2 regions of the Mesorhizobium sp. M1A.T.Ca.IN.004.03.1.1 genome follow, and region 1 is predicted to be linked to the other one. Evidence: predicted binding sites of a transcription regulator. Region 1 holds the regulator's gene; the other holds the start of a gene.

Region 1 (7,925 bases):
CACCGGAGACGATCGGCCGCTGCATCCAGGAGGCCGGCGTCGGCTTCATGTTCGCGCCAGCGCATCATCCGGCGATGAAGCATGTCGGTCCTGTCCGGGGCGAGCTCGGCACGCGCACCATCTTCAATCTGCTCGGGCCGCTGTCGAATCCAGCCGGCGTCGGCCGGCAGATGGTTGGCGTCTTCCTGCCCGAATGGATCATGCCGGTGGCTGAGACGCTGAAGGCGCTGGGTACCGATCATGCCTGGATCGTGCACGGCGACGGTTATGACGAGATCACCACCACGGGCGAGACGCAGGTCGCAGAGCTCGCCGGCGGCGAGATCCGCACCTTTACCCTCACTCCGGAAGCGGTCGGACTGAAGCGGCATAACAAGGAAGATCTGCGCGGCGGCGAAGCGGCCTACAATGCCAGGGCATTGCGCGATATGCTGGGCGGCGCTGCCGGCGCTTATCGCGACACTGTGCTGATGAATGCCGGCGCCGGGCTGGTGGTGGCCGGCAAGGCGACGACGCTCGGCGATGGCATCGAGGCAGCAGCGCAGGCCATTGACAGCGGCCGGGCGCTGGCGGTGCTCGACAAGCTCATCGAGATTTCGAACGGTTAGAATTTTGTCCGATATCCTGCGCAAGATCGAAGCCTACAAGCGCGATGAGATCGCCGCCGCAAAGCTCAGCGCGCCGCTTGCCGAGGTCAAGGCGAAGGCCAAGGATGCGGAACCCCCGCGCAGCTTCCTTGCGGCGCTTGAGGCCAAGCGGAAGGCTGGCGGCTTCGCGCTGATTGCGGAGATCAAGAAGGCCAGCCCTTCCAGGGGCTTGATCCGCGCCGACTTCGACCCGCCGGCGCTCGCCAGGGCCTACCAGCAAGGCGGTGCTGCCTGTCTTTCGGTGCTGACCGACGCACCGTCCTTCCAGGGCGCGCCCGGCTTTCTGACCGCAGCGCGCGCCGCCGTTAGCCTGCCCGCCCTGCGCAAGGATTTCCTCTTCGACCCGTATCAGGTTCATGAAGCCCGCGCCTGGGGCGCGGACGCGATCCTCATCATCATGGCGAGCGTCGACGACGCCTTGGCCAGTGAATTGGAAGCCACGGCCTTCGATCTCCGCATGGACGCGCTGGTCGAGGTGCATGACGAACAGGAGATGGAACGCGCGCTTCGCCTCTCGTCGCGGCTGATCGGCATCAACAACCGCGATTTGAGAACCTTCGAAACCAGCCTCGACGTTTCCGAGCGGCTTGCCGCCATGGTCCCGGACGACCGGCTGCTGGTCAGCGAGAGCGGCATCTTCACCCATCAGGACTGCCGGCGGCTGGAAAAGAGCAAGATCGGCACCTTCCTCGTTGGCGAAAGCCTGATGCGGCAGGCCGACGTGGCCGCCGCGACCGCCCTTCTGCTGACGGGCAAGGCGCCGGCCGAGGCCGTTTGAGGATGCCCGCGCTTACGCATCTCGGCGCCAAGGGCGAAGCCAACATGGTCGATGTCGGCGGCAAGGCCGAGACGACGCGCACGGCCATCGCCGAAGGGTATGTCACCATGCAGCCGGAAACGCTGGAGATGATCCTGGCCGGCGACGCCAAGAAAGGCGACGTGCTGGGCACGGCGCGCATCGCCGGCATCATGGCGGCCAAGAAGACGCATGAGCTCATCCCGCTTTGCCATCCCCTCCTTCTCACCAAGGTTGCCGTCGAGATCGAGCCCGACCACGCGCTCCCTGGCCTGAGGGTCAGCGCGCTTGCCAGGGTTACCGGCAAGACCGGGGTGGAAATGGAGGCGCTGACCGCGGCGTCGGTCGCCTGCCTCACCATCTACGACATGGCCAAGGCAGCGGACCGCGCCATGGCGATTTCCGGCATCAGGCTGGTCGAGAAGACCGGCGGCAAGTCGGGCGACTACAAGGCAGGTTCTTAGCATGGCTTTGCTTCCGGTCGCCGAGGCGCTCCAACGCCTGTTGGACGGCGCGACCGCGCTGCCAGGCGAAAGCGTGCCGCTGGCCGAAGCAGCCGGCCGGGTGCTGGCCGACCCGGTGGTGGCTCTGCGCACCCAGCCGCCCTTCAATGCGTCGGCGATGGACGGCTATGCCGTACGGGCCGCCGACGTAGCCTCGGCGCCGGCCCGGCTCTCCGTGATCGGCATGGCGCCCGCCGGGCGTGGCTTCACCGGCTCTGTCGGCAAGGGCGAGGCCGTGCGCATCTTCACCGGCGCGCCGCTCCCCGAAGGCGCCGATACCATCGTTATCCAGGAGAATGTCCGCGATCTCGGCGGCGGCGGCATCGAAGTGACCGAGCCGACCGCGGAGGGACGCAATGTCCGTCGCCGCGGCCTCGACTTCTGCGAGGGCGACCTGCTCCTCGAAAAAGGCCGCCAGCTCGATCCGGCGGCGCTTTCGCTGGCGGCATCGGCCAACCATCCGAGTCTCAACGTGGTGCGGCAGCCGCTGCTCGCCATCATCGCCACCGGCGACGAATTGCTGCCGCCGGGCAGCGCGCTCGGCCCCGACCAGATCATCTCGTCGAATGCCTGTGGCGTCACAGCTACGGCCCAGTCGGTCGGCGCGCGCTCGCTCGACCTCGGCATCGCCGCCGACCGCAAGGACGCGATCGCGGCCCTGGTCAAGAAGGCGGTCAAGGCCGGCGCCGACGTCATCGTCACGCTTGGCGGCGCCTCCGTCGGCGACCACGACTTGATCCATGACGTGCTGACCGGCGAAGGCATGCAGCTCGACTTCTGGAAGATCGCCATGCGTCCCGGCAAGCCGCTGATGTTTGGCCGGCTCGGCGACATTCGCTGCATCGGCCTGCCCGGCAATCCGGTCGCAAGCCTGGTCTGCTCGCAGCTGTTCCTGAAGCCGCTTCTGGCGCGGCTGGGCGGCCGGTCCTGCCGTCAGGAAATCCGCACGGCCCGGTTAGGCGTCGCAATGCACGCCAACGATCTCAGGCAGGACTATGTGCGCGCCGTGGTCCGCGAAGATGCGGGGGGGTTGATCGCAACACCGTTCGGCATCCAGGATTCCTCGATGTTGAGGATGCTCGCCGATGCCAATGGCCTGATCGTGCGCCAACCCTTCGCGCCGACAGCTGAAGCCGGCGAGGAATGCAGCGTTCTGATGTTACGCTGAACAAAACGTCAACACATTCACTAAACTTTAAACGGTTGCGGAACACAACTGGAACAGATAGTGTTTGTTCTGGGTTTGTTTTTCTGATTCTGGTTTCAGAACCCATGGGGGCCGCCATGCTGACGCGCAAACAACATGAACTGCTGATGTTCATCCATGAACGGCTCAAGGAGAGCGGCATTCCGCCGTCTTTCGATGAGATGAAGGAAGCGCTCGACCTTGCCTCGAAATCGGGCATCCACCGCCTGATCACGGCGCTGGAGGAGCGCGGTTTCATTCGCCGGCTGCCGAACCGGGCGCGTGCCCTTGAAGTGCTGCGCCTACCTGACTCGATCGCGCCCGGCCTAAATGCGGCGAAGAAATTCTCGCCGAGCGTCATCCAGGGCGGCCAAGGCAATCTCGGCCGCCAGATCAAACCCGCGGCGCCCGCCCGCACGCCGACGCCCAGCAATGACGACGACGCCGGTTCAGCCGTCTCCATCCCGGTGATGGGTCGCATTGCCGCCGGCGTGCCGATCGACGCCATCCAGCACCAGACGCATTCGATCACAGTGCCGCCGGACATGATCGCGGGCGGCGAGCACTACGCGCTCGAGGTCAAAGGCGACTCGATGATCGAGGCCGGCATCTTCGACGGCGACACGGTCATCATCCGCAACGCCAGCACTGCGAGCCCCGGGGAGATCGTCGTGGCGCTGGTCGACGACGAGGAGGCCACGCTGAAGCGCTTCCGCCGCAAGGGCGCCTCCATCGCGCTCGAGGCTGCCAATCCGGCCTATGAGACGCGCATCTTCGGTCCCGATCGCGTCAAGGTTCAGGGCAAGCTCGTCGGGCTCATCCGCCGCTACTGAGGGGCTGCGGCTTGGCTTCCGGCTTCTCGGGCTTCTTGTAAGGCGCCAACCCCCTCGCCTCACGCGAGTAGCGCCGCTGTTCGTGCCAAGGGCGGTACGGTTTTTCGACGGCGTATTGAATGGTTGCTCGCGCCGTCGCCGATTGCGGATCGAAGAAGACGGCGGCACTGCCGTCGCGCGCGAGCTGCCGCTTGGTGACAACGAGGACACGCGGATCGCGGCAGGGATTGTAGGCCGTGGCGTCGTTGATGACGATGAGGTCTGCGAAGTCGCAGGCAGGCCGGGCAGCTTCGCGGTTCTCGGCGAGCGCGACGATCGCGCCTGATGGATGCCGGCCAATGCAGAGATCGCCCGTGCAGTAAAAGGGCGATCCAGGCGGCAGGTCGACCGGATCGGCCAAGTCCAGCGTGCCCTTGGCGAATGTCTCCGGCGGCACGATCGTTTCGGCCTTGAGCGCACGTTTCCAGTTATCGGTGGTGAACTCGTTGGAGCGGGCGCGATTGATGGCGAGTTCGCCGCCGCCGATCGGCATCGCCACCAGATGCGCGTCCTCCGAGATCAGCAGGTCCGGCGTGCGCACCTGCGGGATGATCATGACGGCCGCGGCAGCGAAAGGAATTGCGGCCAGCCTGAGCCACGTAGTCGCCATCGTGGCGATGACGAGCGCGATCGTCGCCAGCAGCACCGAATGGATCGAGATCAGGCCCACGGCATCGACCGGCGACCACTCCGAAATCCAAGCTGAGATCGCGATCATCGCCGCCAGGCCCTTGCCCATCAAATAGAGGAAGGGCCCGTCGAAGCCGAACGGCATCATGACCGCGCTGGCGACGGCGAGAAACATCACGATCGTGACGATCGGCATGATCGCGAGATTGGCCAGCAGGCTAAGCGGCGAGACGCGCTGGAAATGCCAGATGGCAAACAGCGCCGTGGCACTTCCGGCAATGATCGACGTCATCGCGGCACCACCTACTCCGACTGCCAGTTTGTGCGACATGAACCGCAGGAACGAACGCTTTGCCGGCGGCGCTCTCACCTTGCCGGCGCGGTAGTCGGACCAGCCGGCATAGGCGCCGACAAGGGCGGCGGTTGCCGCGAACGACATCTGAAAGCTCGGGCCAACCACTTCATGCGGCGACACCAGGATGACAGCGATGGCCGAGATCGCCAAGTTGCGCATCGTCAGCGCGGCGCGGTCGAAAAGCACGGCGATCAGCATGACGGCCAGCATGATGAAGCTTCGCTCGGCGGCGACCACCACGCCGGAGATGACGAGATAGGCGGCGATCGACATAAGCGCGATTGTCGCGGCATATTTCTTCACCGGCCGGCGTGACGAAAAATCCGGGAACAGCGCAAAGGCGCCGCGCAGCAGAAGCATGACCGTGCCGGCGACCAGCGCCATGTGCAGACCCGAAATCGAGATGATGTGATAGATGCCGGTCCGCCGCATCGCCTCGTTGATGTCCTCCGGAATGCCGGCGCGCACGCCGACGATCAGTGCGGCGGCAATTTCGCCTTCGGGTCTGCCGACGGTGCTTCTGATGTGGTCGGCAATATTTTCGCGCGCGTTCTCGATGGCCGAGGCGATGCTCGTCTGGCCGATCGGGTCGGTTGGCGGAATGAGTTTCGGGTCGCCGAGGAAAAATCCGCTGCCGCCGATGCCGGAAAAATAGCTGTCGAAGGAAAAATCATAACTTTCCGGACGGACCGGCCCTGTCGGCGGCAGGAGCCGCGCGTAACCCGTCACCAGCGATCCGGCCTTCATGCCGGCCGGGATCCTGCGTGCCGAGACCCTGACGCGATCCGGTGCGTAGCGCAGCTTTGGATGCGCGGTCGAGACGAGATCGATGGTCAGCCTGACGCGGCCATTGGCCATTTCCTCGGCGATGACGACGCGGCCTGTCAGCCGCGTCTGGATTTCGGAGCCGAGCATCGGTGTAGCGGCGCGCCAGGTCTCGACCTTCGCGGCGACGAAGCCCAGCGCGCAAAACAGCGCCGCCATAAAGACCAGGTGTGTCTTCAGCCAGGGACGCGAAACCGCCGCGCATAGAGCCATCAGCGCCACCGCCGCCAGCGGTCTGTAAAGATCCGGCTCGGCGCTCAAGGAATAATAGAGTATCACGCCGGCGGCCAGGAACACCGGCACCAGCAGGAAGCCGATGCCGCGGTCGAGCTCGGTTGAGGCTGCCTCGGCCACACCCCGGCGAAACACGGAAAACGAGGCACGGCGGAACCGCCTGCGGATAAAGTCGATGGCCGCCGGCGGAGGAGCTTGTAGCGAAGCATCGCCGTCCGGCGGCAAAATCTCGGTGGCCGGACGCGGTACGGGAACCAAAACCGGTACTGCCTCGGCAGGCACGGTGTCGGCAAACAGCAGGCGCTCGCTCACGCCAGCCGCCGTCTCCTCGCCCTCCTCCGCACCCCGGCCACGTCCAGCCATCGGGTCTGCCCCTTGCGCCCCAGACCTCCTATGCTACATGAACGCCCACCGCGCGAAAGTCCGCGCAATCATGCCCGCTGAGCTTCTTCCGAGAGTTCCATGTCCGACAAGGTCGTCACCCGCTTTGCCCCCTCGCCCACCGGCTATTTGCACATCGGCGGGGCGCGCACGGCGCTGTTCAACTGGCTCTACGCCAGGCACACCGGCGGCACGATGCTGCTGCGCATCGAGGACACCGACCGCGAGCGCTCCACCGAAGCGGCGACGGCCGCTATCCTGGACGGGCTGACCTGGCTCGGCCTCTCATGGGACGGCGAGGCCGTGTCGCAGTTCGAGCGCGCGCCGCGCCACCGTGAGGTGGCAGAGGAGCTCGTACGGCTGGGCAAGGCTTATTACAGCTATGAAACGCCTGCCGAGCTGGAGGCGATGCGCGAGGCGGCGCGGGCCAAGGGGCTGCCGCCGCGCTACAATGGCCAGTGGCGCGACCGCGGGCCCTCCGAGGCGCCTCCCGGCGTCAAGGGCGCCATCCGCATCAAGGCGCCGACCGAAGGAGAGACCGTCGTGCACGACCGCGTGCAGGGCGAGGTGCGATTCCCGAACAAGGACCTCGACGACTTCATCATCCTGCGCTCGGACGGCAACCCGACCTACATGCATGCCGTCGTCGTCGACGATCACGATATGGGCGTCACCCACATCATCCGCGGCGACGATCACCTGACCAACGCCGCGCGCCAGACCGTAATCTACAACGCCATGGGCTGGACCGTGCCGTCGATGTCGCACATCCCGCTGATCCATGGTGCCGACGGCGCCAAGCTGTCGAAGCGCCACGGCGCGCTCGGCGTCGAGGCTTATCGCGCCATGGGCTATCTGCCGGAGGCCCTGCTCAACTATCTGGCCAGGCTCGGCTGGAGCCACGGCGACGACGAGGTGATGTCGATCAAGGATATGATCTCCTGGTTCGACATCGGCGACGTCAACAAGGGCGCCGCCCGGTTCGACTTCGCCAAGCTCGAGGCGCTGAACGGCGTCCATATGCGCAAGATGGACGACAAGGCGCTATTTGATATTCTCGTAGCCACCCTGCCCTATCTCGAGGGTGGCCCGGCGCTTGCGGCCAAGCTCGACGACAGGCGCCAGGCACAGCTGCTTGCTGCCATGCCGGGCCTCAAGGAGCGGGCAAAGACCTTGGTCGAGCTCGTCGATGGAGCCGGCTTCCTGTTCGCCGAGCGGCCCTTGCAGCTCGACGAAAGGGCTGCGGGGTTGCTTGGCAGCGACGCCCGCGCCATTTTGCGCGGTACCCATGCCGCGCTCGCCGCGATCTCCAGCGAATGGAGCGCCGCGACCGCGGAAGCCGCTATTCGCGATTTTGCGCAGGCAGGCGGCCATAAGCTCGGCGCCGTGGCTCAACCGCTGAGAGCTGCGCTCACCGGCCGCAGCACCTCGCCCGGCGTGTTCGATGTGCTCGCTGTGCTCGGCCGTGAGGAGAGCCTGGCGCGGGTTGCGGATCA
Region 2 (7,925 bases), on a different contig from region 1:
AAGCGATAGAGCCTGTCCTCACCAACACGGTTGGCTAGGATGTCGATCACATCCGACACATCGGGTTCCAGCGCCTCGGCCAGCGAAGAGATCGTCTGCTTCGCGCGTAGCGGCTCGGCAGCAAACGCGGCAAGCCGCATCTGCTCGATGCCGAACCCCGGATCGATCGTTTCTATTTTGTCGGTGAGAAGCCGGGTCAGGCGCTTTGTGTCGCGAACCGGCATTGCTGTGCCGACACGGATCGCCTCGATGCGATTATCGACTCGGAAGAAAAGAAGATCGAGCCGGCGCACGCCAAGTCCTCGTGTCTCGAGCTCAGCGCAGAGCTCGGCAACCAGTTTGCCCGTGTAGCGCGCGATTGTTTCTGCCGCGCCGATCGGCTCGGCAAAATTGCGGCGCACCTCGACGATCTCCTCCGGCCGGATCGGCTCGATCGGTTCGCTCACCCGTCCGAAGGCCTGGTCGAGGCGCCGGCCGGGTTCGGGTCCGAAACGTAGAGCGAGCGACGCGCGCGGCGTACCGGCAAGATCCGCGATTGTCTCGAAACCGAGCCGTCTCAAACTATCGATCGTAGCGGCGGGAAGGCGAAGGGCTGCGATCGGCAAAGGCAGGATCGACTGGGCAATTTCGCCGGACGATACCCCAAGGGTCTGCCGTCCACCGAAGCGGGCCAGTGCGTGGGCCGCACCCCAGCTGTCGGCGACCGCGGCGCGCGCGGCAAAGCCGGAGCCGCCGAGCCGCTCCACCATCTCGGCCAGCATCGCCGCCTCGCCGCCATGCAGATGATCGGCGCCGGTCGTATCGATCACGAGGCCATCGGGCGGATCGGCGGCGGCGATCGGCGCATAGCGGCGCAGTGCCCACAGCCCGAGCCGCTCAAGCGCCATGGCGTCGGCATCGGTCTCGGCCTCATGGACGATCAGGCCTGGAACAAGGGCCTGCGCCTTGCTCGCCGGCATGCCGATGCGCAGGCCGACTGCGTGCGCTGCCGCATCAGCGGCAAGCACAACACGGCGGCGGCCATCGCGGCCGATCAGGATGAGCGGCGTCTCAGGCGGAAGCGCGGCGTCGCCCAATTTCCTTCTGAAGCGATCTGTCGGCCACCTCGGAAGGAAGACCGATACGACCCTTGGCATCGCATGCCTCCACTATAAAATCTGCACTCTCTCCGGCCCGGCATCGGATCAGCTCAACGTGCCAGCGCGCCCGTCCAATCCCCTGAACGGGCAAGGGCGTCGACGGCAGGACCGACACCCGCCAGCGGGTTTCGGCGGCTGTCGGCTGGCCAAAATCCGTTGCCTCCGTCTGGCGGCGCCAGCGGCGAATGGCGATGCCGACGGCGCCGGAGCTTTCGGCGGCAAGCTGAAGCCGCCGCGAGGCCGTCATGGAAAGCCTAGCAATCTCGGCGACGACAGCACCAAATCCACCACGAAGACCTTCTTCGAAGCAGGCGAGAACCGACTTTTCGTCACCGGCCTCGACATAGATCACCCTTCCCGGAGGCAGGCCGGCCTGTTCGATCGCCGGCGCAAACAGGTCGGGCCGGGTAACGCACCACAGCACCTTCCCAGCCGTACGTGCGGCAATCCCTGCTGCGAACAGTGCGGCCGCGCCATCGACAGCACCATTTCCGCCGCCCGCGACTTCGTGCAGACCGCCCAAAGCTAATCCCCCTCCCGGAAGGACCCTGTCGATCGCGGCGACCCCGAACGGCAAAACCGTGCGGGCGCGCGCGTTTCCGCCTTCGAGGCGCGCGATGCGGTCTCGAAGCTCGGAAATGGCAGCAGGGGGCGCCGATACACTCATCTGACCCTTGAAACGCAGAAAGCCTATGATATGTTCTACGTTTGTTCTCGTCGTGGCTAAGAGTCAATCGGGATGATGTCGTGCCCCTGGGGAAGGCCAAAGGCGTCGATGCTCCCGAACAGCAATGGAGGCAGATGATGACCATCACCATCCGCGTCGAAGGAGCGCAGCCGGAAGAGATCGTGCGAGGCCTGCTCGCCGCCCAGGAAGTGTTCGACAAAGCCGGCGTCACGCCCGACCAGGCCGCGACGGCACGCTTTGTGGTCGAAGGTTGGGATATTCGCGGCTTCGCCGGCAAGGTACCCGAGGAGGAACTCGCGATCTGCACCGTCTGGGATGAGGCCGACCAAGCGGCGGTGCAAGCTTGCTGTGCGGGCTGGCCTACCCACAAAGTGCCACGTTCGGCCGAACTCGAGCTCGTTCGGGAACCACAACGTTTCAGCTTCACCTCGGAGGAGGAGCGCAGTGAATGGCTGTTTCAGACCGCCTACTCCGGCATACTCGAGGAATTATGCGAGGAAGGCTATTTCGATGATGGCCGCCCGGAAGACGAGGTCGCCTTCCTGCTCGACGATTGGGATTTCGAACACCTCACCGACGAACAGCGGCGGCTATACGATGAGCGTATCTATCCGCTGATGCGCATCTGGTTCTTCGAGCGCGAGCGTTTCGAAGAAGAATATAACCGCCTGAGAAATGAGCGGTCGCATGAACTTCCGGATAACCGTCAACTCAACCTTTTCGCAGCCTAGGACACGAGAACAGGCTCGCTGGCTGGCGGCTATTTTGCCAAGATCATTTCCCGATGCCGTGGCCATGCCACAAAACTGAGCGTCAGGTCATGGTCACGGGCGTGCTATACATCTTTGATGGCAATTGGTTTGATGTTGCGTCCGCGCTGTCTGCCGGAAAAGAGCTTTCCATCCTATGCGTATCTGTCGGGCAGGCAACCGCATCCCGTGCGCGATCCCGCAGGACACAGCTACGACAGCGAAGCCATGCCACTGGCCGCGGAGGCGTCGCTTGACTCAGACATGTTCCTCTGGGGTCTCGACCTGTTCAATCACGGTTATTACTGGGAAGCCCATGAGGCTTGGGAGGGTCTTTGGCAGGTTGCGGATCGAGGCGGTCCGCTCCGGATGTTCTTCAAGGGATTGATCCTGTTGTCGGCGGCCGGCGTGAAGATCCGCGAGAGCAAGCATGCCGCGGCGGTGCGTCACGCCGGGCGTGCCGCTGGACTGCTTCACCGGCTGATGGACACGACGGATCACACCTTCGAGCGAGCGCTCGGCATGTCGCCCGCGGCGCTCGCCGAACAAGCCAAAGCCGCAGCAAGAATCCCCGCAACCCTGCAGGCGACGGCGCTCGGTCAGCCTCAACCCGTGTTTGACTTCATTCTCGGGCCAAGCTCCGGCGGAAGGCCCATCAGATCGATATGATGGCCTACGCGCAGTGGTGCCACCAGCTGAACTCACGCAGGGCGATCACATATCGCCAACGGGGAGAAAGTGGCACTATTGCATTTCGGTGAGGGGGTAGCGCATGCGAACTTTGCCAAAAGACATCGACGCGGACGCTGTGATCGAAATCAGCAGGTTGCTCGCCGATCGAGCCGATGTCGTGCCCCTACCGATTCACGATCTCGTCAAAGAGATCCGGCGGTCAATCCCCACGAAGCTTTCCGATAATGCGATCGAGGAGCTGGTCGTCGAAATGGCGGCCGCACGTGGCTTGCCGATGATTTTCGACAAGCCCCCGGCCTAACGCTATTCTAACTCCGGGTGATCACCTGCCGTAACGCATCGTTGATCCGATCCTGCCAGCCCGGCCCGTCCTCCTGGAAATAGTCCAGTACAGCCCGATCTATCCTAATTGAAACAAGCTCCCTGATACTTGGAGCTGCCGAGGGTCCTCGAACCGGTGCGGCAGGCTTCTTGATCGGCTTGAAGGCGGCCTCGGCCGCTGCCATCGGATTTGTCGGTCGACGTGGAGGACTTGCCAATATCGTGAACCTGCTTGAAAGATGATTCATGCATGCCTGGGAGAACGGGCCTCCACAATAGGCCATATGCTGATGTGACGAATAGAAAAAGGCCGGACTGTTAGGCCCGGCCAAGTATGAAGGTTCAAAAACCTCCAGAGGGGAACGCGCCGGACGCAATGGGAGGAGGCATCCGACGCGATGCGCATATGGGCCGGCACCGATGACGTTTCAATGACATGGCAGTAGACCACCGTCTTCCGTTCATGCAGCCAGGGATGGCCAAGCTCACGAGGAGCCAACTGACACTTCACTCGCCCGCCTGTACTCCGAAATCGTCGGCGTGAGGATTAACCATTGATATGGCACCTAGTCCAGGATGTCTGGACGCACTCGAACATATAGGCCTGGTTTTTTCGCGCGGCTTACGCCGTCCGGACGGTGGAAGCTGACGCTCAATCCTTCGGCACCGAAAATGGTGCGATTGGTCTCGGGCGGCAGCATCGATCTGCCATGCATCGATATTGTGGCAATCTCGGTCAGCAAAGCCTTGCTATGGCATTGCGTCGAAGTTCGATCCCGCCGTCGTGTCGATAGTCTTGCCTGTCTTGGAGAACAGGCCGCTGTTCAGCTCGCAGCTGATCTCTACGCCTTCATCAACAGCCACCTGTTCGACCTGGTTGGTTCAGAGGCCGACCGCCTGAACGAGGTGGACGTGCGGCTTCGGGCCATAACGGAGCACCAGCGGCAGTATCTGGCCCATGCCGATCTCGCTCGAGTGATCGCGGCCGTTCCAGGCAAAGCCGCAGCGGCATTGTCCCATCCCCTCTTCGATCCGGAGTTGATGCCGGCGCATTTGAAGGGCTCGCTGCCCTCGTCATTCGCATTCCTCACCGACCCAGCCATTCGCCAAAGGTACAACGATGAATTCGTCACTGCCGAACTCGCCAGATGCCGTCCGTTCTTCGATAACCTCGACGGACGATCCTTGTCCGACCAGCAGCGGGAAGCCTGCATCCGTCTGGAGGACAATAACCTGCTGGTCGCCTCGGCGGGGTCTGGAAAGTCCGCCGCCTTGGTCGGCAAGGTCGCCTATGTCATAGACAAACAGCTGTACCACCCGGAAGAAATCCTCGTTCTCGCCTTCAACAAGAGCGCGGCCGACGAGCTGAAAGGGCGGATTTCCCGTCAACTCGGCGTCGATCAGGAAGATCTGAAATGCCGGGTGACGACGTTTCACGCGCTGGGCCGCGGCATCATCAAGGAGACCGAAGGACGGCCGCCGCAACTCGCCGATTGGGTTGAGCACCCTGCTGGTGAGGCGAGGGTGATCGAACAGATCATCGATGAGCTGCTGGGCTCGGACCCTGAATTCGCCAGGCTCTGGATCGACCTCCTGGTTCTGCACCCTAAAGCGGATATCCCGGCTGAGGTCTTCGATACGAAGGCGGATCACGAACGCTATCTGTCAGTGCGTCGGCAGAAGGGGCTCGCGACCATTGGCACGCTGGCCGGCAATTATGTGAAGTCGCTGCAGGAGCAGACCATCACAAACTGGCTTTGGCTGCATTCCGTCGAGTTCGAATACGAACGGCAGATCGCGGTCGAAGACGAGAACGGCGCCATCCTCCACGTGCATCCGGACTTCTATTACCCTGCCAGTGAAACGATCCATGAGCACCTGGCCATCAATGCCGACGGCTCGTCGCCCTTCGCCGACTACGTCATCCATGCCGAAAGCAAGCTGGCCGCCTATCGCAAGGCGGAAATGGATGTGTTCCAGACCACCTCCGCACAAGCGAGCGATGGATCGCTGGTTGCTGCACTCGAGTATGAGCTAACGAAGCGGACCGTTCCATTCGAGCGAAAAAGCTACTCGGCCATCGTTCAGGCCCTCGAGCCGGTCGTGATCAAGCACTATCACAAGCTGATCGCGGTCTGCATCAAGCACATCCGCGCCAGACACCTGGCCCTCGACATGCTGCTTGAGCGCGCCAAGTCGCTGCACGACCATGCCCGGGCCACGGCCTTCGCGCAGGCAGTGTGGACTATCACCGAAGCCTATTCGCGGAAGCTCGAAGAAGCCAATCGTATCGACTTCGACTCAATGATCGCCAATGCAACACGCCTCGTGGAAACCGGACGGTTTCAGAGTCCCTACTCCCTGATCCTTGCAGATGAGTTCCAGGATGTTTCCGAACCGAACGCGAACTTCATCAAGGCGCTGAAGCACCAGAAGCCGTTCGCCAAGATTTCCGCCGTTGGCGACGACTGGCAGTCCATCTACCGCTTTGCCGGCTCCGACATAACAATATTCACCCAGTTCGAGGCGAATTTCGGCGCGAGCTGGCAAGGTCGGCTTGAACAGACCTATCGCTGCAACCAGCTCATCGCCGAAACCGCCGCAAGCTTCGTGCAGCGCAATCCCGCTCAGCTGAAGAAGTCGGTGCGGTCGACGCGACCGGCCATCGCAAGATCGATCCGAGTCATTCCCATCGAGAGCGACCGAGGTAAACTCGACTTCGGCGGTGCCTGCCATCGGCTGCTCAAGCGCCTCGACGTCTTTCTCGGTGGCATCTCAGCCCAGTGGCGGAGCGATGCGCGCCAGAAACTGAACGTGATGGTGCTCTGGCGCTACAACCAACTTGACCCGTTCAAGGGATCAAGGCCGACCTTCGAGCACATCGATGTTGCTGGATTGTCGTTCCATCGAGCCAAGGGACTTGAAGCCGACTACACGATCCTGCTCGACGTCAGCGAAGGTGACTACGGTGTGCCAAGCAAGATCGAGGACGATGAACTGCTCAATCTGGTCATGCCGCGTCCAGAGATATTCGAGTATGCCGAGGAGCGGCGGCTATTCTACGTCGCCTTGACCCGTGCGAGCCGCGGCGTGTTCCTGCTCACGAACAGCGAAGAACCATCTCGATATATCCGCGAGCTTTCCGAGATCGCCGGCGATAACCTGCGCTTTGAGTCCATCAATGGCGAGCCCTTGCGTCAATGTCCTGCCTGTCGTGTCGGCCAGATCGTAGAGCGACGAGGACGCAATAACCGCCGCTTCTTCGGATGCACCCAGTATCCCATTTGCGATCACACATTGCCGTTGACGGCAAGACCTTGGCCCTCGAAATAGAGGCCGATTTCATCCAGCGGGTTGTCGTCCAGACCTGACGCGGAACCCCAGTTCAGGCTGCTGACAACGACATGATCGCTGTCCCAGGCCAGAAACTTGGCATGCAGTTGCGGCCCGGGCACGCCCGCAAGCTCGACGATGCCGTTGAGCCGCTCACGGTGCCTCGTCACATGGCCGCGTTTGACTGGGCCGGAGCGGCGCGAGTAATAAACCCGGACATCGCTCAGTCGCCTTCCAGCAACTTCAGCCGGATCGAACAGGGCCGGCACCATGTTGGCGCCCACCCTGTTCGTGCAGTAAATGAAACGCTCTTGCGCCTCATGTGCAGCGACGCGCAGCAGGCGCTCGTGAGCAAACGTTCCGCACCGGCCCCGATGAGATACTGACTCTAGTTCTCATCAGTGACCAGAAAATGCCGGACGAACACCAGGAACGGCGCTGGCGCTAGCTGCTGAATTGGAGAGGTCTGCCAGAATGACACCGAAGGAATATGAACAGGCAGTTCTTGAGCGATTTCGCATGCTATTTCCGCCTCCCCGATTCACGGTGAAGCACAACGTCCGTCTAAGTGGGCATAAGACCCAGGCGCGCCGCCAGGTCGACGTGTGTGTCTTCGAGACGGGGGATCCGAAACCGGCGTTGTTGATCGAGGCCAAGCGACACAATCGCACGATCGACAGCGTGCATGCGGGTGCTACGATCGCCCTGATACGCGACGTGGGCGCGGTTTCGGCCGTCATGGTGGCGACCGCCGGCTTCTCGCGCGCCGCCAGGAACTACCTAGCCGCAGAGGGCATCGGGCATCTCACGATTACACTGAACGAAGCACAGGGCCTGCGCTGGATTCCACTGGTCGAACAGGCCTTCGCTGTAGATCATGAATTCAGGGAGGTTTCCGGCCATCTGGTGGAGGCATTGCGCACCGGCAATGCTACTCCATTCCTTGATGAAACCGGCCTGCCCTATGAGGAATGGCTAGCGGTCTTCGCGGCTGGCCTATCC

The links. Region 1 encodes LexA, which represses DNA repair genes until DNA is damaged. Its sites were predicted from a motif close to TGTTCNNNNTGTGTTCNG; they were not measured.
Positions count from the first base shown of each region.
Region 2: a site for LexA is predicted at 1,838-1,855, ahead of EOD29_RS23805 (damage-inducible protein). Genes of this name have one in related genera too.

Region 1 covers NZ_RZTV01000008.1:19,065-26,989, forward strand. The annotation lists gene trpD (anthranilate phosphoribosyltransferase) at 1-608, shown strand, start outside; gene trpC (indole-3-glycerol phosphate synthase TrpC) at 610-1,425, shown strand; gene moaC (cyclic pyranopterin monophosphate synthase MoaC) at 1,428-1,907, shown strand; gene glp (gephyrin-like molybdotransferase Glp) at 1,909-3,114, shown strand; gene lexA (transcriptional repressor LexA) at 3,231-3,965, shown strand; gene EOD29_RS22565 (ComEC/Rec2 family competence protein) at 3,949-6,411, opposite strand; gene gltX (glutamate--tRNA ligase) at 6,511-7,925, shown strand, end outside.
Region 2 covers NZ_RZTV01000009.1:29,173-37,097, forward strand. The annotation lists gene EOD29_RS23800 (DNA polymerase Y family protein) at 1-1,136, opposite strand, end outside; gene EOD29_RS23805 (damage-inducible protein) at 1,051-1,806, opposite strand; gene EOD29_RS23810 (hypothetical protein) at 1,944-2,558, shown strand; gene EOD29_RS23815 (DUF309 domain-containing protein) at 2,676-3,245, shown strand; gene EOD29_RS23820 (hypothetical protein) at 3,349-3,570, shown strand; gene EOD29_RS23825 (BrnA antitoxin family protein) at 3,578-3,808, opposite strand; gene EOD29_RS23830 (UvrD-helicase domain-containing protein) at 4,263-6,923, shown strand; partial or broken gene EOD29_RS23835 (hypothetical protein) at 6,881-7,273, opposite strand; gene EOD29_RS23840 (restriction endonuclease) at 7,398-7,925, shown strand, end outside.